DNA from 2 places in the Enterococcus sp. AZ196 genome. Region 1 is predicted to be linked to the other one. Evidence: riboswitches for the same ligand, from Rfam matches in the RefSeq annotation. Region 1 holds a riboswitch; the other holds the start of a gene.
What was found. Region 1 has a riboswitch for cobalamin ahead of nikB (nickel ABC transporter permease). Riboswitches for the same ligand answer to the same signal wherever they lie in the genome.
Positions count from the first base shown of each region.

Region 2: linked by a shared signal. The riboswitch ahead of IGI67_RS08980 (DUF4430 domain-containing protein) and the one ahead of nikB (nickel ABC transporter permease) in region 1 are both predicted to bind cobalamin.

Region 1 is NZ_JBIPAM010000002.1:1,512,187-1,520,430, reverse strand. It holds gene IGI67_RS24995 (hypothetical protein) at 1-442, shown strand, start outside; gene IGI67_RS24990 (glycosyltransferase family 2 protein) at 472-1,776, shown strand; gene IGI67_RS24985 (GNAT family N-acetyltransferase) at 2,079-3,329, shown strand; cobalamin riboswitch at 3,512-3,689, shown strand; gene nikB (nickel ABC transporter permease) at 3,819-4,754, shown strand; gene nikC (nickel transporter permease) at 4,758-5,582, shown strand; gene IGI67_RS24970 (ABC transporter substrate-binding protein) at 5,635-7,194, shown strand; gene IGI67_RS24965 (ABC transporter ATP-binding protein) at 7,208-7,993, shown strand; gene IGI67_RS24960 (ABC transporter ATP-binding protein) at 7,986-8,244, shown strand, end outside.
Region 2 is NZ_JBIPAM010000001.1:1,832,959-1,841,202, forward strand. It holds gene ord (2,4-diaminopentanoate dehydrogenase) at 1-852, opposite strand, end outside; gene IGI67_RS08965 (amino acid permease) at 898-2,313, opposite strand; gene orr (ornithine racemase Orr) at 2,328-3,404, opposite strand; gene IGI67_RS08975 (cob(I)yrinic acid a,c-diamide adenosyltransferase) at 3,650-4,219, shown strand; cobalamin riboswitch at 4,187-4,326, shown strand; gene IGI67_RS08980 (DUF4430 domain-containing protein) at 4,421-4,828, shown strand; gene IGI67_RS08985 (ECF transporter S component) at 4,791-5,375, shown strand; gene IGI67_RS08990 (5'-nucleotidase C-terminal domain-containing protein) at 5,487-8,244, opposite strand, start outside.

The DNA of each region.
Region 1 (8,244 bases):
GATCTCACGTATGGGACCAATCCATGACAATTATGCTGATTTAGAAAAAGTAGTTGTTAAGAGCAACACTGTTCAACCAAAGGTTATCGGCAATCGACCTGGAATTTCTATTACTAAAAATTCAACTGACTCGATCAAGCTAGTGAACAAATACTGGAATAAAGAAAATCAGCTAGTTTTTGAAGGCTATCTTGATAGCGAAACAGCTCGTTCTGGTTCAAGTAAAAATTTAGTCGTTACTAACAAAGATGGCGAAGTCGTGTATGAAAAAGCAAGTTTGACATCTGCACCAAGTTCATGGGGGCTGCCGACAGAGATTTCAGATGAAGAATCCTTCCAAGCGATTATTCCAGAAGAATTTTCGGATCAAGCAGCGTTCACCTATACTTTGGTGGTAAATGAAGACAATGGACAGGAACTTTTTAGCGGCACATTTGGCTAGTCTCACAGGGCACGAAAGAAGGAAAAAGAATGTTTACATTACCACCCATGCTGTTTATCATTGCGAAATGGATCTGTTTCGTTTTAGTAGTGATTGTTTTTGCCAATTTAATTTACTTTACTTGTCTCTCTCTTTTTGGGTTAATTAAACCCAAAAGAGAGTACAAGCTTGTTGCAGATAAGAAAAAATTCGTTTTTGTTGTTCCTGCTCATAATGAAGAAGAGGTTATTGAAGCCACGATCGAAAGCTTATTGAACCAAAATTATCGTAAGGATTTATATGATATTGTTGTTATTGCCGATAATTGCACGGATAATACGCTAGACATCATCCAAAGCTTTAATCAAGAAAACGTTGTTGCCTTTGAAAATACTTCGCTGCCGGATGAACCCAGAGGGAAACCCCATGCGATTGCCAAATATATTGCTACTGATCATTGGAAAAGCTACGATTATGTTGCCTTTATCGATGCCGACAATATTGTGGAATCGAATTATTTGAGAGAAATGAATGCTCAGCTGATTGCACATCCAGAATTTACCGCTGTCCAAGGATATTTAGGGATGAAGAATGTCTCCACATCCATAACAGCTACAGGCTATGCAGCGGTCTATTTTATTACGAATCGAGCAGTTCAATATGCGAATTACCGTCTAGGTTGGAATGCGGCGATTGGAGGAACTGGCTTCGTGCTGGATACAGTCTATCTAGCAGAGCGAGGCTGGAATCCTAGAAGCTACACTGAAGACTTTGAGCTTCAGGTCGAGCTTTCGATGGCAGGAAAGAAGAGTGGCTGGAACCATTTCGCAGTCGTGCATGATGAAAAACCGAACTCTTTTATTGCCAGTCATAATCAGCGCACGCGCTGGGCGCAAGGACATTGGTTTGTTGCTATTACTACTACAATGAAACAAATTACGACATTGTTTAAAGCAAAATCACTGCAGGAATTCCTTAGTAAAGTGGAAACATTATTCTATTCCTATTCAATGGTCAGACCAATTGCTTATTTGTGTATTCTATTGCTAATGCTGATAGATCATCGACTAGCTAACTATCTTCCGCATACCTTTTCGTTACTTATGTTTTGGTTATCCATCGAATGTCTGAACTTTTTTGTTATTCCAATAGTCTATTTTTCACAAGAAGCAGCCCCGTATTTCGATAAAAAGGAAGGGGTTATTGCTAAGCTATTATTTTATGTGCGCTTAACAATTGGTTTTGTCTGGAACTCTTTGACCTATATGATTGCCCAAGTGATCGGCTTTTTCACCTGGTTTAAACCGCAAAATAACTGGAAGAAAACTGTTCACAATGCTACTTTTGATAGATAGGAGCCTTTGATAAATGAAAAATAAAAAATTAGTGAATGCTTTGTTTCTCTCAAGTATGATTGTTTTTTTGACGTTTTTCTTTCTGACAACAATAAATTAGAAATGAACTGTATAGGACTACAAACAGGAAGCTTCTCGCTTATCATAGATAAGTGAGAAGATTCCTATTCTTTTATTAGCAGGAAAAGGAATAGTTTGTATGCCAATTTGGTTGCTAATTGATACAATCTTTTTGTATAGTTTAATTAAACAGAAAATGTAAGCCCTTACTTTTTCGGTGGGAAATGGAGGAGTGATAAAAAATGAGAGAAATTAGAGAGATAAAAATCGTTGAAATGGATCAATATTGTGAGATAGCTTTTCATTCTTACCCTAGTTATAAGGACTTTTCTGATGAAGGGAAGAAAGACTTTATTCGTGAAATGCTTTTTATGAGAAAGCACGATCCAGATATTCAATTTTGGGGGATGTTTGAGGGAAAGAAATTAATTGCTCAAATGCGGCTGCTGACCTTTAAAATGAATTTTCTGAATAAGACTATTCAAGTAGGCGGCTTAGGATCGTTAGCTGTTCATTTAATGTATAAAAGACAGGGGATTGCCCGCGAAATGATCGATTTTTGTGAAGAGTATTTCTTGGATCAAAAAATTCCTTTAGTTACTTTACTCCCTTTTTCGCCTCCTTTTTATTACAACAAAGGCTATGGCTATGGTACTAAAATGAATAGATATATTGTACCGACCAGTGTCTTGCCTAAATATGCAGGTGAAAATACATGTGATTTTGCCACAAAGAAAGAGATATCTAAATTAAAAAAAGCGCATTCAGAAATGCTGCATCAAACACATGGAATGGCGGAAAAGATGGCTTATGAATGGGAGAATAATTTTGCGGATCCAGAAAATCTGTTTATTAAAAGTGTTGATCAACAAGGTGAGACGGATGGGTACGCCATTTTCAAGTTCAAGAGTACCGATGCCGACAATTATACTAAAATTCAAATTTTAGTGAGGGAATTGGTTTATACAAACCGGGAAGTACTGTCTAAATTAATCGGCTTCTTTGCAAACCAAAGCGATCAAGCACAAACGATTGAGATAAAAACCTATGAAGAAGATTTTCACTATTTGTTCTCTAATCCCTTAAGCTGCTCAGAAAATGCTACGGAGTATGGCTATTTTGAAACAAATACGCAATATATCGGGAACATGTATAAAATAATTGACCTGCCTCTTATGCTGAAGCATGTAACGCACAGAAGGTATAACAACCAGAGTGTTTGCTTCACATTGACACTACAAGAAGGTTCTAGTGAACAGGTGTATAACATCGTGATAAAAGAAGGCGATATAGAAATAAAACGAACGAAGGAACCTTTTGATTTAAGTGTTGCGCTAACGCTGTCAGATTTCAGTTCAATTTTTGTTGGAGCGACGACATTTGGAAAAATTTACGCTGCGGGACGACTAGAGTGCTCTGATCCGAATAGAATAAAAAGCCTAGATGATGCTTTTTCTGTAGAACGAGGACCAGTTTGCTGGAGTGATTATTAACGAACTGAATAATAACATGAATTGAGTCGATAAACGAGGTGTGAGAGATCGCAGCATAGGAAAGGGCTCAATTCTTTTTTTTACTCAACTAGTAAGGGTTTTGTGATAAAAATATCAATATATTGCTTTTTATTATTAATAAATATGAAATTTTGGTTCTTCATTTTAGAAACCATATGATTCTGGTTTTCAGTACTCTATAATTTTAGAAAACGCATTCAACAAAGGGAATGAGGTGAAAATCCTCAACAGCCCCTTTCTACTGTATACGCAGACGAAATCAAAGAAAGCCACTTTAAGGGAAGGCTTGAGAGTAGGATGAAGCGAAGTCAGGATACCTTTGTTGAGAGCGAGTAAGAGAATGGATTGGGAAATTCTTTTATACTTCAGATGAGCAGAGGAAAATTGTGCCTTTTTTGTTGTATAAAGCCCTAATTCATTGGAATTAGGGCTATTTGGCATTTCTCAGATAGATAGAAGGAGAAGACAATGAGGATTCAAAGGATTGAGCATCGGATCATCCAATTATTGATCGTTTTATTTGGAATCAGCTTTTTGACATTTTCTTTGGTTCATTTTTCACCAGGTGATCCTGCTGAAATCATGTTGACAGAATGTGGAAATATTCCTACTCCAGAACTACTAGCTCAAGCAAGAAAAGATCTTGGATTGGATCAGCCATTATTCGTGCAGTACGGCAGCTGGTTAAAGGGAGTAATTACTGGGGATATGGGAATGAGCTATTCATTCAAAGTGCCGGTTTTTCAAAAGCTGATTGCTTGTTTAATCCCCACGATTGCCTTGGCGATAGTGTCGCTATTTATCATGGTCGTTGTTTCTATACCTTTTGGCTTTTTATCAGCAATTTATCACAATAAATGGTTGGACTATTTGATTCGCCTTTTTTCGTTTATCGGCATCTCAGTGCCAAGCTTTTGGATTGGCCTTATTTTGTTAAGAATCTTCGGAGTCAACCTTGGTTGGGTGACGGTATCTGGAGGGAGTGCGGATGCCCGGTCAATAATCTTACCGGCAGTGACCTTGGCTTTAGCTATGTCTGCTAAGTATACTCGTCAGGTTCGAGTCAGTGTATTGGAGGAATTGAATAAGGAATATGTGATAGGAGCAAGAATGCGTGGGGTTTCCGAGAAAAAAATTCTCTTTCGTCATGTTTTACCTAATGTATTGCTGCCGTTAATCACGATACTGGGTTTGTCCTTTGGCAGTTTGTTGGGAGGAACAGCGGTGGTGGAAATTATTTACAACTGGCCCGGATTAGGAAATATGGCGGTACAAGCAATCGCTTGTCGAGATTTTCCATTGATCCAAGGGTACGTTTTAATGATCTCTTTATTCTATATGTTGATCAACCTTCTTATAGATATGTTGTATCCAATGATAGATCCACGCTTAAAGGAGAAATAAGATATGAAAAGTTTTTGGAACCTTCTTAAAAGGAATAAGCAGTTGGCTATATCATTGATTTTACTATCAATGATAATTTTAGTGGCGTTATTCGCTGAAAAATTTGCTCCTTTTGATCCACTAGATGCGGATATGGATAAATCTTTGATAGCACCAAATGAAATCAATAAATTGGGGACAGATAAGCTGGGAAGGGATCTATTGTCAAGGGTGATTTTCGGGACGCGAGCGTCGCTAGGCTCCACAATGATTATGGTAGGAATCATTTTTGTGGTAGGAACATTATTAGGCATGATTGCCGGTTTTTTTGGTGGCTGGATCGATCCTATCATTATGCGATTAGCAGATATGATGATTTCCTTTCCCGGACTCGTCTTGGCCATTGCTATTGCGGGAGTGTTAGGTCCAAATTTAACCAATGCCGTGATTGCTATTACTGCTGTCAGTTGGACGAAATATGCAAGACTTTCTAGAAGCTTAGTTTTACGACTCAAAAAAAATGTCTATATGACCGCTGCTTTGGTGACAGGAGTCAGGAACCGTCGTTTGATGACTCACTATGTATTTCCTAATATTTTCTCGACGATGCTGATAACTGCAATGACAGATATAGGAACTTTAATGCTGGAGATTGCCTCGTTGTCATTTCTGGGATTTGGGGCACAAGCTCCCACACCAGAATGGGGACTAATGCTGAATGAAGGAAGGACTTATCTAGCAACCGCTCCTTGGTTGATGATCTATCCAGGATTAGCGATAGCGATTGTAGTGATTACTTTTAACCTTTTAGGAGATAGTATCAGTGATTTGATGGAACCCCCTCATTAGAGAGGACAAGAATTTGAGGCCGCTTTTTTGCAGACAAGAGGAGATGAAATAGATGAAGAAATGGTTGAATCACGGAATTAAGCTGATGCTGATGATTCTATTAATCAGCGGATTGGCAGGCTGTGGAAAGGAAAAAGAGGCGGAAAGTAAGAAAGGAACCGCAATGACATTTGGTGTTACTAGTTTTGCGGATACGTTAGAACCTACAGAGCAATATTTTGGCTGGGTAATTTCTCGATATGGGGTTGGAGAGAATCTAGTCCGATTTAATAAGGAAGGGAAGCTTGAGCCAAGTCTAGCAGAGAAGTGGTCTGTAAGCGAAGATCAATTGACCTGGAACTTCAACATTCGAAAAGGAGTAAAGTTCTCCAATGGGACTGATTTGACACCAGAGCTTGTCAAAAAATCTTTGGAGCGTTCCTTTGAGTTAAATGATCGATCTTCGACATTTTTTGAACTAGATTCGATTCACGTGGATGAAGAGAATATTCTTATCAAAACGAAAAAGCCCTCCGCAGTAGTTCCGGGAAGCTTAGCGGATCCATTATTTTTAATCGTTGATACAACAGTAAATACAGATTCCTTTGCGAAAGATGGTCCTATTTGTACAGGCCCGTACGCCGTTGAACGCTTTGATCCCACAGAAGAATGTAAGCTAGTAAAAAACGACTATTATTGGGACGGGGAAGTTCCATTGGCTGAGGTCACGATGAAATGTATTGATGATCAAGCCACTCGGTCAATGGCTTTGCAAAATGGTGAAATTCAAGTAGCCTATAACCTGAAAACAGAAAATATGGAAGAGTTCAAAAACAATAAAACGATAAAAATGCTGGAGTTAGACTCTTTACGGTCGACATATTCCTTTATGAATCAAAAAGGACCATTAAAGGATCTGAAACTGCGTCAAGCATTGATTCGCGGCTTAAATCGTGAAGCCTATGCGAAAAAGCTGTTAAGAGGCGGAGCAACTCCAGGAAAAGCTCCGATTCCTGCAACGTTAGATTTCGGTTTTGATGAATTAAAAGATGAAAATGCCTATGATCCTGAAGCGGCAAAAAAACTCTTAGCTGAAGCTGGCTATCAGGATAAGGATGGTGATGGGTATGTGGAAATGCCTGATGGTAAACCATTAGATTTAGAATTTGTTATTTATACGAGCCGTGAAGAATTGAATGTATACGCTCAAGCAGCTCAAGCAGATTTGAAAAATATTGGTATCAAAGTAACCTTGAATACGGTTAGCTATGAGACTTTGTTAGATATGCGGGATTCTGCCAGCTTTGATCTATTGATTTGGAATGTATTGGTTGCAAATACAGGAGACCCAGAAAATTATCTTAGAGAGAATTGGCACAGTAAGTCTCCATCTAATCAAGCAAACTACAAAAATGAAAAAGTGGATGCATTGATTGATGAGTTGGCCGTCACATTTGACGAAAATAAGCGCCGCAACTTAGTTATCGAAATACAACAATTAATAATGGATGATGCCGCAACCATCTTCTTTGGGTATGAAATCACGTATTTATTCTATTCAAATAAGGTAAAAGGAGCAGAATTGTATCCGATGGACTATTACTGGCTGACGAAGGAGATTGCATTTCAATAGAGAGTGAGAAGCGATGCTGAAAATTGAGAATTTATCGATCTGTTATGAAGGAAACTCGCAAACAAGCGTAGAAAATTTTAATTTAGAAGTTGCCAAAGGGGAGATTGTTTGTATCGTTGGAGAAAGCGGAAGCGGGAAATCGAGTATTTTGAAAGCCGTTTTGGGAGCCTTGTCAAAAAGTGTTCAAATAAAAGGAGAGATTATGTTTGAGGAACGCGCTCTTTTAGACCAAAGCTTATCTGAATGGCAAAATATACGCGGAACGAAGCTTTCAATGATTTTTCAAGATAGCAATGGTTCATTGAATCCGGTTCGGAAAATTGGCAAACAATATGAAGAATATATTATTCAGCATGAACCGATGAATACCTCCCAAGCAAGAGAAAGAGCAAAAGCGATGCTAAAAAAAATGGATCTTCATAATGCTGAAAATATTTTGAACAGTTTTCCACACCAGCTTAGCGGAGGAATGACTCAGAGAGTGAGTATCGCAATTGCACTGACATTCACTCCAGAAGTATTGTTGGCAGATGAGCCGACTAGCGCGCTTGATGTTGTTATACAAAAACAGGTAGTGGAAGAATTACTGCGTGTTCGAAAAAATTTTAATACTGCGATAGTACTGGTCACTCATAATTTGGCGTTGGGAGCATACATGGCTGATAAGCTGATTGTGATGGAAAAAGGCAGGATTGTTGACAGTGGAGCGGTACTAGATGTATTAGAACATCCGAAAAGTATCTACACAAAAAAATTATTAGCTGCTGTTCCTGAGCTGGAAAGGGAGGCCTATGTCTGAAACACTTTTAACTATTCAAGAGCTGACTAAGGAATATATTTTATCAAATGGAAAAAAGCTCACAGCCTGCAATGAACTCTCACTTTCAATAAAAAAGGGGCAGACGCTTGGAGTCGTTGGAGAAAGCGGTTCAGGAAAATCGACATTGGCAAATATGCTAATGCTGATAGAGAAGCCTACAAAAGGGAGTATTTTTTATCACGATAAAAATCTTCTTATGCTGAAGAAACATGAAATTCATCAACTTCGTC
Region 2 (8,244 bases), on a different contig from region 1:
CACATAGTCACCGGTTTTGACTCCTACCTGCTCTGGCTCGATTTGTTGCGGATGATCCATCTCAATCAATTCTTTTCCATCTTTGATGCCGCTCGCCTTCATTGAAACACCTGCAACCGAGCCCGCCTTAGCTTCGCCATACGGAGCTTTACGGTCAACATCGGTAACGATCGCATCCATCGATTGGTTGATGGCATCCAGTTTTACTCCTAAAGCCTCTGCAATCATTGAAATCGATTCTGGGAAACCAACGTGTCCTGCTAGGCTGCCGTCCGCTTTGCCCTGTTCAAATTCTGCTACTGAAATACCGATTCCCTGTTCCTCCATTACGGCCTTGCCGAAAGGTGACAGAGAGTTCACTCGACGAGAGGTGATGTGATGAATGTCTTCGCAGGCACCTGTCATCACCAGCACCAGAACATCCATAATTAATCCTGGATTAATTCCTGTACCGAGGATCGATACGCCATTTTCCTTCGCTAGCTGGTCTAATTTTTCTGCTAGTTCTGGATTTTGAGCTTTTGGAAACGCCATTTCCTCCGCACTAGTGATCACATTAATCTTGTTTTCGACCACTTTCTTGATTTTATCGAAGGCCTTTGCTGTGAAGGAATCCGTACAAATCAGAACGATATCCGCTGCCTTTTCCTTGATGACTTCCTCTGCTGTGCTGATTTTTATATTTTCATTGTTGGGAAATTCTTCTCCCAGTACATCAAAGATTGGTTTTCCAACTTTCTGACCGATATCAATAGCGCCTACGACATCGACACCTGTTTTTTTCATCAGCATTTTTGCCATGCCGCTTCCCATGGCTCCCATTCCCCAAATAATGACTTTTACGTTTTTCAAGTTCGTTCCTCCTAATTATTTTCTACATAGTAATCGTTAAATGATTTATTCAACCGATTTATTCGGTGCCTTCTCTTTTTTCTTCGTATTTGCCCATAAGGTACTTCCGACAAATAATGCAATAAATACAGGTGCTCCCATAGTTAATGCGCCACGCTGCGTCGGATCTAATATCATCCCAGTAGCGACTAAGATACACAGAATGACTAATAATATGGGCACCACCGGAAACAGCGGAATGCGGAATTTCAAATCTGAAATAGTATTGCCGGCTGCTAAAAAGGCTTTTCGATGCTTCAACGCACATAAGCCGGTAATCGAATAAACGACCAATTCTGCTGCCCCAATAAACGAAGTTAGAAACAGATAGACAACGTCTGGTGAGATAAAGCTTGATGCGACTGCAAATACCGTGAATATCATCGTTACGATCAGCGCATTCATTGGTACTTTTCGTTTATTTACTGTCTTAACAAAGCCTGGTGCCTGTTCATAATGCCCCATGGACCATAATGTTCGAACCGCCGCAAATACGTGAGCATTGGCTGAAGATAAGGCTGATGTCACGACAACTAGGTTTATGATCATTTCTGCTGATGAAATCCCTAATTTGCCAAACACATACGCAAACGGACTGCCCATCAAATCTGCTTCGCGCCATGGCAAAACAGCGATCAAGACAAACAAGGTCAAGGCATAGCTGATAATGATACTCAAGGAGCTGATTTTGATGGCCCGCGGCAGGTTCTTCTCAGGATTTTCACTCTCGCCGGCTGCTGTCGCAAACATATCAGCCCCGCTGTATGCAAAAACGGCTGTCATCATCGACATCATTATTGGCTTAAAGCCTGTTGGAAACAGCCCGCCATCATTGGTGTAATTAGCTAAACCAACACCCTTGCCGCCAACACCTAAAATCATTCCCAAACCAACTAATACAAATACGACAATCAAGATTACTTTGATACTGCTGAAGAAGAAGGACGAGGAGCCGTATTCTTCATTTGAACGAGAATTTAAGAAAAATAGCAATAGACCAAACCCGACGATCCAGACCAGCGATGGTACCTGCGGAATAATATTTCCCATAATAATGGCAGAGGCCACGATTTGAGTGGGAACCGTCACTGCTAATTGCAGCCACTTCACCCAGCCAACTGTAAAACCTGCTCCATAGCCTAAAAACTGTGATGCATACGCCTGAACATTTCCTGCCACCGGAATTTGTACGAGCATCTCGCCCATGCTCAACATCATTAAGACCATGATTAGTGCCCCAAATCCATAGGCGATAAAGGTTCCGCCTGGACCAGATTGCTGAACAACATAACCTGTTCCTAAGAATAGCCCTGTTCCAATTGTTCCTCCGACACTCAGCATTGCCACGTGGTGGATCTTCATCCCACGTTTTAACGATCCTGAATCCGTTGCTGGATTCTCCTGCTGTTCCTTGCTTGACATCGTTTTCCCTCCTATTATCGAATAAACTCTTTTTTGACGTATTTACTAGTGAACGTGCTTAAGACTGAACCATAGGACATCGAAAATTCAATTTCATCGCCAACCTGATACTCCTGTTTCGTATGAGTGATATCTAAAAGCAAATGATCGGAGCTTGCGCCTAATAGCTCGATAGCTTTGTCTTTCGGAGCAATATCATCCAGTGCGACATCCTGCTGTCCGATCGCTACGATACATCGCTTCATGTTGCCCTTATCAACGTAATGCGGCTTTTTACCAAAAGCATCCACACCAATCTCGCCAACCGGATAAGAAGGCTTTTCCTTGATCTCGACAATCTCTGCTGCCAAGGTAAAAGCATCCTGATGCATTTGCTCATAATCAGCTCCATAGGCTGTCTCTCTTCCAAGTACAAAGCTTTCACCGATTCTCAAGTTATTGATTCCCTCGGGAAGAATATCTGTTGGTGAATCCAGCAAATACAAAGAACTGGAATTGCCGCCGGAGATCATCTCTAAAGACAGGTCAAAGCGCTGCTTGATTTCATTTTGGATCTCAATCAAATTACCTAAATTTTTCGAGCTGGGAATAATCGCGCCATAGCAGGTTAGATTGACGCCCAAGCCGTAAATTTGGATATTATCCATCTTCAGAACCTCTTGAATGCAGTCATACAGTTCCTCACGTTCAAAAAATCCTTCGCGCAAATCACCCAAATCAACCATCAAGACAATTCGATGCGTCTTCTTTTGCTTCGCGGCCTCCTGATCAAGCTGCCGGATCGTCGTCAGCTCAGAATTAAAACTAATATCCGCATATTGGATTACTTCAGTAACCTCGCTGATCATCGGCAGTCGAATCAGTACTTTTTGTTTTTTTGAGTTCTGATAGCTCATCAAATTCTCAATCCTTGAATCACCAAAATAAGTGATATCAGGGCATTCATCATACAAAGCGATTACCTGCGGATGTGCATTGAATACCTTTGTTACAGCCATGATCGAAAGTGCATGATCCGTTAATTTGGAAGCAATAAATGCAAGATTTTCTCTCAGCTTTGTCCGATCAACAACTATTCTCGGATTTTTCATAGCATTCGTCCTTTCTTTTTTCTAAAGCGCTTACAAAACAAATCATACGTTTTCTTTTAAACAAAAATTTCACGAATAAGCATAGTTACTATTCAAAAAGCGACTATTTTATCGTTTCTGCTCAATCATTTTCTGAGGGATACAAATTGGCATACTAAACATTCGTTTTTAGCATTTATTTTCCTACGGTTATCTGTTATTTTAGATGTGTACGCTTCCATTACTTTTAGAAAGGTCTTGTTGCAATGAAAGTCTATACTCGAAGTGGCGACAAAGGAAAAACCAGCGCTATTGGCCGTCCCCGTCTGATGAAAAATTCTCCACGTATCGAAGCCTATGGAGAAGTAGACGAATTAAACTCACTAATCGGTTTAATCATCAGTCAGCTAGATACAGAGCAGGAGATGTTCAAGAAATTAGCGGATGAACTCGTTGAGATTCAGCACTTATTGTTTGATGTAGGAACGGATCTGGCAAATTTAGAAAAAGATTTCCCCTTGCGTATCACAGCAGATGCGGCAAAATGGTTGGAAAATCAAATCGATTGGTATACTGAAAAGACACCGGCTATCGAGAAATTCATCTTGCCCGGTGGAAATCCCTTAGCATCCTGGCTTCATTACGCTCGAGCCGTCTGCCGGAAAGTCGAGCGCCGGATCGTTACATTGATGGAGCAAGAGGAGATCAATACTCATGCGTACGTCTTTATTAATCGTTTATCCGACTATCTTTTCATGATCGCGCGCTACACCAATACTCAAAAAAGCGAAACTGAGGTATTCTATCGTAATAGTGACCATGTTTTTAAAAATTAAATAGATTTCAATCAAGGATTAGGAAAAAGGTGAAATTCCTTTACAGCCCCTTTCTACTGTAAATGCTTTACGCAAAGTCAGACACTAATCTTGGTTGAGAAGAACAAGCAATATCAGGGTCGTTTGCTTCAAGCTTTTTTAGACGCCTTTTATTTCAGGGCGTCTTTTTTATTAATCCACAACAAAAGAGGAGAATCTCACATGAAGAAAAAAATTTTAGTCTTTACACTACTAGCGAGCCTATTGGCATTTAGCGGCTGCACAACAAAGGAAGCAGATTCAACTGATAAATCAACGACCAAGGAAGAAGTATCCAGCAGTAAAAAAGCCGAAGTGACATCCACGATTACTCTATTAGATGGAGACAAAGAGCTGTCGAAAAAAGAAATAGCTTTTAAGGATGGGGAAAAGTTATTTGATGTACTCGAGAAGAATTATGAGATTGAGGATGATGACGGAATGATCAGCTCGATCGACGGTCACGCCCAAGACGAAAAAAATAAAAAGTATTGGGTATTCACGATTAACGATGAGCAAGTAAATTCTGGCGCAAAAGATGTTGTGTTGAAGGATGGGGATCGTGTGGTGTTCAAGCTTGAACAATTCTAATAGCAAGGTCTATTCTATCTTTACACTAGGAGTCAAAGAATTGAGCCTGCTGTCAATGATGATCGCACTGTGCGTCGTCAGCCGTTCCTTTTTTCAATTTATTGTAAATGTTCAGCCCGTTACAGCAATATTGTTGATCATTACGATCTATTGGGGCGTTTATCAAGGATTGATCGTCAGTGTTCTCTCCATTCTAATCACCAATTTTTATATGGGTATGGGAATATGGACTGTTGCGCAAATTGTCACTTATTTTTTGATCATCTTTTTGACAGGCCTATTGAAGAAGCTGCCTGCATTCAAGAATAGCATCCTTGTACAAGCAATCTACGCAGGAATAACCGGTCTATTATTTGGTTTGTTTATTTCTGCTATTCAGGCGCCCTTTTTTGGCATCTCTGCTTTCTTGCCCTATTATCTAGCAGGCGTTCCCACGGACGTCATGCATGCGGTGGGGAATGTTGCGTTCTATTTATTGCTAACGCCGATTTTAAGAAAATTATTGACGCAAACGATACAAAGATGGCGAAGGGCAAGTAGTAAGTAACAGATAAAGAAAAACACAAAAGCACCGGCTCTTTTGAAAAAAAGAAGTCGGTGCTTTGTTTTTCAGCAGAAAAGCCGAATCCACAAGCGGATTCGGCCCTAACTCCATTCATTATCTTTTCTTGAAATAGATCCATCCGCTGGCGCCTAAAGTTACTATGCCCAGCAGGACCAAAATCGGTTGTTTGCCCTCACCCGTTTTCGGATAGATTTTTCCAATCGTACTATCGATCCAACCAGTGGTGCTTGGTGTTTGCGTGTTCACGTTTGAAGCAACGATCTTTCCAAGTACTGTCTTCTCAAACACTGCCCTGCCACCGCTTGGCCCTATGATAGTAACGATAACTTTTTGATCCTTTTTCACATCCAACTCTTTGACATCCAGAAGGATATTTCCATTTACATCTGATTTTCCTAATGCAAAATTCTCACTTTTTGCAATGGACACATCAATCGTCGCCTCTGCGATCGTCTTCCCTGTCAGCTGTGTATCCCCTTCATAAATATTCGCCAGCTTTGTTTCTTTCTTGATCTTTTCTGTTTCCGCATCTGCGGCCGGATTGGTTCCTGATTTTGCTGCAACTGTCTTCCAGAAACCTGCTGATCCGCCGTTTGGCCCTGTCACATTGACCACAACAGACTGTCCAGCCTGCAAATTCATATTTTGTACATCAATTTTGAACTTGCCCTCTGCATCAGAGGTTTGCGGAGCTTCGGCCTGCACAGCAATTTTTGCCTGCGGTACTGCTTCGGCTGCTTTCTCATTTCCAGCATCTGGAACAGCGACTTCAATCGTTGCATTTGGAATCGTCACACCAGATAAGTATGCATCGCCTTCATACAGTTCATCTAACTTAGTTTTTTCTTTAATCAATTTCGTTTCCGCTATGCTTGGATCAGGGACTGTTGTTGGTTCTGTCGATGAGTCCGACGTTGTGCTGCTTGTTGTTGGCTCAGTCGATGAATCTGACGTTGTGCTGCTTGTTGTCGGCTCTGTCGATGAATCTGACGTTGTGCTGCTTGTTGTCGGCTCTGTCGATGAATCTGATGTTGTGCTGCTTGTTGCCATCGCTAAAACCGTCATTGAAAATTCCGCTTTACCGCCATTTTCGCCTTCGATGCTCACTGTTAGCTTCTGGCCTTCTGTCAAGCCTAGCTGATCTATAGCAATCTTGATGTTTCCATCTTTATCAGCCGTTCCTTTCACCGGACCCATTGCGCGTGCCTTAGCTAGTGCAATCGTCACTTCACCGTTAGGGATCGTTTTTCCAGTGAAATAGCTGTCCCCTTCATGGTAATCAGCCAATTCGGTCTCTGCTTTTATCTTTTCAGTTTCTTCTGCCGCTGGATCGATTGCCGCTAACGTTTTGCGCCCTTCGATGGCAGCCGAAACTTTCTTGCCATTTGCTTCCAAATCTTCGATATACCCGATAAATGTTTCTGTATCAGGGTCTAAGGCACCAACCAGATTCGCATTGGTGAATTCAGAGAACCCATCGCCTCCGCCATATAGGAAGTCGTTGATGATCAATTTATAGGTTTCATTCGCCTTAAGCGCTGTGCCGTCTGATTTTGTTAACTCTTTAACCACATAAGGATGGTCTGCGTCACTGGCATCAGGATTTTTTTCTACTGTATATTTTAAACCAGAGACTTGAAGGAAATACTTACTGCTCTGCTGATTCAACACATTTTCGATTTGCTGTCCTGTCATTTCGACGATCTGCATGATATTCCCAAAGGGTTGAACAGCCTGCGCGGCGCCCCAAGTAATCGATGAGTCTGACTTCACCTTTAAATCATCTCGGATACCGCCGTTATTCGTCATGGCAAAATCAACCGGCTGTCCTTTTTTCTCAGCCATGTATACTTGCGCGTCTGTCACAAGATTACCGACAGGAGATTCTCCCATCTCGTTGGCTGTTCGAGTGATGTCTTCTGCTTTATCGGCCGTTCCGATTTTTTTGTCGGTCACTTCTTTCACGCGACTGTCCGCATCCGCGACAATTCCTTGTACCGCTGAGTCAGGTGTAATGCCATCAGCTGGAATCACTGGACTAACTGTTGCTTTTGGTGTGGTCGCAAAGTCTTGTGTAGTTGTATCGTATTCTCCCTGCAAATCGATATAACCTTTACCTTGTGAAGTTGATTGAACGATTCGGGTATTTCCAACAACCCCATTCGTATAGACATGATTATGTCCAGCAAAGAACGCATCCACGCTGTTATTCGGATTCGCTTGATTCACTTTGTTCATAATCTCAGCGGTCTCTCCACTGACACTTTCACCAGCGCCTTGGACAGATGGTGTATGACCAAGTACAACGATCGCATTCACTTTTTGATCAACTAACTCCTTGGAATACTTCGCGATTTCTTCCGCTGGATCAGTAAACGTATAATCCTTATGATGTTCAGCTAAAACCAAATTGGGAATCTCAGTCGTAACAACACCAATAAATCCGATGTTTATTGGTTCCGATTCAGTCCCAACATTTTTGATAATATACGGCCGCCAACCAAAAGGAATACTACCATTTTCCTCATGAACATTTGCGATGACGATATCAAAGCCGCCCATTAATTGTTCCTGGGGATAGTCTTTATTATACTGATTCACGATGTCATAGAAGCCTGAACCCTCATCTGGCTTCGTTCCAGTCAGAATACGATTAAACTCTCCTAATCCTTCATCAAATTCGTGGTTTCCTAACGTTCCAACGTCAAATTTCATTTGATTTAGAATTCGCATCGTTGGCTGATCCTGCAGCAAACCAGAATTGGCAGGACTTGCGCCCACCATGTCGCCGGCCTGGACACGAAGACTTTTCCCTTCATTATTATCAGCCAGAAACTTCGATTCTGCCTGA